DNA from 2 places in the Cellulomonas endometrii genome. Region 2 is predicted to be linked to the other one. Evidence: riboswitches for the same ligand, from Rfam matches in the RefSeq annotation. Region 2 holds a riboswitch; the other holds the start of a gene.
What was found. A riboswitch is a leader RNA that binds a small molecule or an ion and turns the genes downstream of it on or off. The one in region 2 is predicted to bind cyclic di-AMP.
Positions count from the first base shown of each region.

Region 1: another riboswitch for cyclic di-AMP. It lies ahead of QNH85_RS11385 (C40 family peptidase); the one in region 2 lies ahead of QNH85_RS15510 (C40 family peptidase).

Region 1 is NZ_CATKPC010000009.1:73,817-76,704, reverse strand. It holds gene serC (phosphoserine transaminase) at 1-398, opposite strand, end outside; gene QNH85_RS11390 (iron-dependent transcriptional repressor DtxR) at 478-1,176, shown strand; cyclic di-AMP (ydaO/yuaA leader) riboswitch at 1,416-1,581, shown strand; gene QNH85_RS11385 (C40 family peptidase) at 1,584-2,372, shown strand; gene QNH85_RS11380 (HNH endonuclease) at 2,630-2,888, shown strand, end outside.
Region 2 is NZ_CATKPC010000016.1:28,116-31,003, forward strand. It holds partial or broken gene QNH85_RS15500 (MerR family DNA-binding protein) at 1-472, shown strand, start outside; gene QNH85_RS15505 (YnfA family protein) at 469-804, shown strand; cyclic di-AMP (ydaO/yuaA leader) riboswitch at 935-1,089, shown strand; gene QNH85_RS15510 (C40 family peptidase) at 1,212-1,886, shown strand; gene ccsB (c-type cytochrome biogenesis protein CcsB) at 1,893-2,888, shown strand, end outside.

The DNA of each region.
Region 1 (2,888 bases), on a different contig from region 2:
GGGCGCACCTCGGTGACGACCGGCTCGTCGAGGAACGGAGCGCGCGCCGCGGCGGCGGCGAACTTCGACCCGAACTCGCCGAACACGGCGTGCGCGGACCGGCGCTCGACCAGGCACAGCGTCGCGAGGTCCCAGAACGCCGTGGACCCGCCGTTGCCGAGCGCGACCTCGTACCCGTCGGGCAGGTCGAACAGCTCGGCCAGGCCGGCGCGCACCCGCCCGACCAGCGAGCGGACGGGCTTCTGGCGGTGCGAGGTGCCGAGCAGCGCCCGCCCGGCCTCCGCCAGCGCGCGGACCTGCGCGTCCCGCACCTTCGCCGGGCCGGACCCGAACCTGCCGTCCGACGGCAGCAGGTGGTCCGGGATCGTCACGGGCGTGGTCGCGGTCACGCGCCGCACCCTACGCGCCCGCCTCCGGGCGTCGCCGGAGCCGACTAGCCTGTGGACGGACGTCCGCGCACGACAGGAGGGCACCGGCGTGAGTGACCTGATCGACACGACCGAGATGTATCTGAAGACGATCTACGAGCTCACCGAGGAGGGCATCACCCCGCTGCGAGCCCGGATCGCCGAGCGGCTGGGCCACAGCGGGCCGACGGTGTCGCAGACCGTCGCCCGGATGGAGCGCGACGGGCTGCTGGTCGTGTCGGGGGACCGCCACCTGGAGCTGACCGAGGCCGGCTTCGGCAAGGCGATGCGGGTCATGCGCAAGCACCGGCTGGCCGAGCGGCTGCTGGTCGACGTCGTGGGCCTCGACTGGGAGTACGTGCACGAGGAGGCGTGCCGCTGGGAGCACGTCATGAGCGAGCGGGTGGAGCGCCGCCTCGCCGCGCTGCTCGACCACCCGCACTTCGACCCGTACGGCAACCCGATCCCCGGGCTGGACGAGATCGGTGAGGAGCGCACCCAGGTGACGTTCCTCGACGGCGTCGAGTCCTCGGTGGCGGTCGCCACCCGCTCGAGCGGCCCGACCAAGGCCGTCGTCGCCCGCATCGGGGAGCCGATCCAGATCGACGTCGAGCTGCTGGCGCGCATGGCCCAGGCCGGCGTGCAGCCCGGCAACGAGATCGTCGTGGAGAAGAACGGCGGCACCGTGACCGTCGGCGCCCCCGGTGCCGAGACGGTGCTGGACCTCCCGCAGGAGGTCGCCCGGCACGTGTTCCTGCGCACCTCCTGACGCCGCGCCCCCCGAGGGCCCCGCGCTGTGGCGAAGGCCACGTGCGGGGCCCTCGCGCGTCGGTGACCTGCGGCGGGCCTCACCCGTGCTTGTGAGCGTTCTCGCGCGCAGGGAAACGAGTCGTGACCGGAACGTGACAATCGGCTCCGGGGTCCGGTACGTTCGGTTTCGCTCGACGGAACCCTCCTCCGTCAGAGCCCTTGGACGGTACGCCGAGCCCTGCCGCCGCCCGAGGTTCCGAACGGACTTCGCCGGCAGGGGCGGGGGAACCACATGTGGGCACCGGAGACGGTGTCCTTGGGGTGAAGCCGCGCGACGTGACCGGATCCGTCCGGGAGCGGAGCGCGGCCGGGGATCTCCAACCCGAACCCGACAGCTCACCTCGTAGGCGCCAGGAGAGGCTGTACGTGACCGCTAGTGCTGTGCGCGCTCGACACCGTTCCGCGCGTCGCCCCGTCACCCCCTTGACCGATCTCGCCACCGTCGCGACGGGCTCCATCGCCCTCGCCGGTCGCCGCACCGCCGTCGTCGCGGCGTCCTCGGGCCTCATGGTCTCGATGGTCGCCGTCCCGGCGACCGCCGCGTCCTCGTCCGGCGACCAGGCGTCGCTGCCGTCCGTGGACACCGCCGCCCTGACGGCGTCGGCCCGCGCGGTGCTCGAGACCGCCCCCGTCGTGACGGCCCCGGCCGACGCCGCGTGGACGTTCGAGGCGCCCGCCGCGACCGCGGTCGTCCCCGAGCCGGAGCCCGAGCCCGAGCCGGAGCCGGTGCGGGCCACCTCCCGCAGCGCCCAGCGCGCCACGGCGGAGACCGCCACGACGGCCGTCGCCGCCGAGGCCACCGCCTCGGTGCCGCAGTCGGTCGCCGGCAACGCCGTCCTCGAGGTCGCCGCCCGCTACGTGGGCGTCCCGTACGTCTCCGGCGGCACGACGCCCGAGGGCTTCGACTGCTCCGGCTTCGTCTCCTACGTGTACGCCCAGCTCGGCATCTCCCTGCCGCGCACCTCCTCGGCGATCAAGGCGGCCGGCACGGTCGTCTCCGCCGCGGACGCGCAGCCGGGCGACCTGATCTGGAGCCCCGGGCACATCTCGATCTACGCCGGCGGCGACCAGCAGATCGACTCCCCGCGCCCGGGCAAGACGATCCAGTTCCGCAGCATCTGGCAGAGCTCCCCGGTGTTCATCCGCATCGGCTGACGCACCGCGCCGCAGCACTCCTCGACCCGACCCCCACGGCCCACCGGCCGTGGGGGTCGCGTCGTCCCCGGGGCCGGGCGGCAAAGCCCACGCGGGATCCCGCCGGGTGCGCGTACCCTGCTCTTGCTTGCCTCCCCCAGCGGGCCCGGACAGCCAGACGGGTCCCCGACCTGGTCTAGGAGTACGCCGTGCTGCTGCCCGCGCCACCCAGGACGCTGCTCCTGAACGCCAGCCTCGAGCCGTTGTGCGTGGTGACCATGCCCCGCGCCGTCACCCTCGTCATGTCCGGCAAGGCCACCGTGCTGGAGACCGACGGCCGCGTGCTGCACTCCGAGCACGCCGCGCTGCCGCTGCCGGTGGTCCTGAGCCTGACCCGGTACGTGCACGTCCCGATGCGACGGCCCCTGCCGCCGACGCGCCGCACCGTGCTGCAGCGCGACGACCACCGGTGCGCGTACTGCGGCTCGCACGCCGACACGGTGGACCACGTGCACCCGCGCTCGCGCGGCGGGCGGC
Region 2 (2,888 bases):
CAGACGAGCCGAGCAGGTCGGCGAGCGGATCGTCGCGCTCGAGGCGCTGCGCACGTCCCTGGTGGCTGCTCTCGTACGGCTCGACGACCTCCCCGACCGGCACGAGCCCTGCGACGCCGGGTGCTCCTTCCTCACGCAGCCGCACGAGCTCCCGGTCGTCCCCGTCGAGGCCTCCGCGCCTGTCGCGTGCTCGCTCGAATCCGGAGACCTCACCGAGCGGACAGCCGCGTGGCGCGAGCTGCTCCGTGACGCTCCCCGCGCGGACGTGCCCGGTGGCGTCCGTGCCACGCTGCCCACCGCGCGGCTCGCCGCAGCCGCACAGCTCGCCGCTGACGAGCAACGGTGCTGCCCGTTCTACGAGATCACGCTGACTCTGCACGGGCCGACGTTCGACCTGACCATCACGGCACCACCCACCGCTGCGGGGATGCTCGACGCCCTGCTGCCTGTCCCGGAGGACACCGTCCGATGACCCTCGCACGTTCCATCCTGCTGTTCGCCGCTGCGGCCGTCTTCGAGATCGGCGGTGCCTGGCTGGTCTGGCAAGGCATCCGCGAGCACAAGGGCTGGATCTGGATCGGCGCCGGCGTCATCGCCCTGGGGCTCTACGGGTTCTTCGCCACCCTGCAACCCGACGCCAACTTCGGACGCATCCTCGCCGCCTACGGCGGGATCTTCGTCGCTGGCTCGCTGCTCTGGGGCATGCTCGTCGACGGCTTCCGACCTGACCGGTGGGACGTCACCGGGGCGCTGATCTGCCTGGCCGGCGTCGCGGTGATCATGTACGCGCCCCGGCCGGTCTGATCCGTCCTCGATGCCGATGAAGGTCTGCTGAAGAACTCGGGCGACCCACCGGCCAGGTCGCTCGGGCTCCGTAGTCTCGGATGATCCGGGCGTCGTCCGGATGAGCCGGGCGGACGCCGAGTCCTGCCACCGTCCGACTCGGTCGAGACCCCACAGGCAGGAGCGGGGGAACCACCGTTTCACGGGCGCCTGGGCGTCCTCGGGGTGAAGCCGGTCGTGGCGACCGGCCGGGCGAGCTCCGCCCGAACCCGACAGCTCACCCCGCAGGCGTCTGGAGCACCATGACCGCACACCCGCGCGCCTCCTCGCGCCACCGCGCCCCTGGCAGCGCCCGCACCCCCCTGCAGGACGCCGCCGCGGCTGCACGCGGCGCCGCGTCGGCCACGACTCGCCGCACCGGCGCCGCTGTGGCCACGTCGGGTCTCGCCGTCTCGCTGATCGCAGCGCCGGCGTCAGCGCAGCCGAACCCCGCCGACGGCGGCACCAGCGTGATCGACACCGCAGGGCTGACCGCCGCTGCCCGAGACCTGCTCACGGCGGCGCCGACCGCCGTCGCGCCTGCAGGAGCCACCTGGTCGTTCGAGGTCCCGGCGGTCACCGCCGTCCTGCCGCCCCCGCCTCCGCCGGTGGTCGAGCAGCCCGAGGAGGACCCGCCGCAGGACGCTCCGTCGCGCGGTGACGTGCGGCAGGAAGCGCCGGAACCGGAGACGACGCCCTCTGCGATCGGGGCCCCGGCGCCGGCCTCCGCCAGCGGCAACGCGATCGTCGAGGTCGCCTCGAGCCTGGTCGGGGTTCCTTACGTCTACGGCGGGACGACCCCGAGCGGGTTCGACTGCTCGGGATTCACCTCGTACGTGTTCGCCCAGGTCGGGATCTCGATCCCGCGCACCTCCACCGCTCAGCGCGACGCCGGCACGGTCGTGCCACGGGATCAGGCCCAGCCGGGCGACCTGATCTGGTCGCCCGGGCACATCGCCATCTACGCGGGCGGCAACCTGCAGGTCGACGCACCGGTCCCGGGGAAGACGATCCAGATCCGTGAGATCTGGCAGTCCGACCCGCTGTTCATCCGGATCGGCTGACCGGCCGTGCCGCTCGGTGACCTGAGCACCCTGCTGGTGTGGGGCTCGACGACGGCGTTCACCATCGCGCTCGTCGCGTACTCGACCGCGCTGGCGCGCGTCGCGGACTCCGCAGCCCGATCACACCGCCGCCTCGCTGCGGTGGGCGCCGGGGCAGCGATCCCCGACGTCCCGCTGCCGGTGAGGAACCAGGCACCGGGACGCGCAGACGGGATCGCGCGCGCGACGGCGACGCTGGGGACGGGGCTGCTGCTGGCTGGTGTCGTCCTGCGCGGGGTCGCGGCGGGGCGCTGGCCGACGGCGAACATGTACGAGTTCACCCTCGTCGGGATCCTGGTGGCGGCAGCGGTGTTCCTCGCGGTGCGTCGCACCAGGACCGTCCCGTTCGTCGGTGTGCTCGTCATGGGAATCGCCGTGCTGGCGCTCGTGGTGGCTCTGAACTCGTTCTACCTGCGGGCCGACGCCGTGCAACCTGCGCTGCAGAGCTACTGGCTCGTCATCCACGTGAGCATCGCGATCATCGCCACGGGGATCTTCACCGTGGCGTTCGCCACCTCCGTGCTGCAGGTGCTCCAGGACGCGCGCGAGTCCGGGCGTTCCCGTCTGGAGGCGCCGTGGCGCGTCGGTGACGAGCTGCGACGTTCGCTACGTCGGTGGCGCGTCACCGGGCCTGCGTGGTCGTGGCTCGGCACGGTTCCGACCGCCGTGCGGCTCGAGGCGCTGTCGTTCCGGCTCAACGCGATCGCTTTCGTGCTGTGGACGCTCACGCTCATCGGCGGTGCGATCTGGGCCGAGCAGGCGTGGGGACGGTACTGGGGCTGGGACCCGAAGGAGGTGGCGACGTTCGTGGCGTGGGTCGTCTACGCGGCGTACCTGCACGCCCGCACCACGCGGGGGTGGCAGGGGCGCCGCGCTGCCTACCTCGTGTACGTGGGGTACGCGGTCGTGATCGCGAACTTCACGGTCGTGAACCTCTTCGTCAACGGGAAGCACTCGTACTCG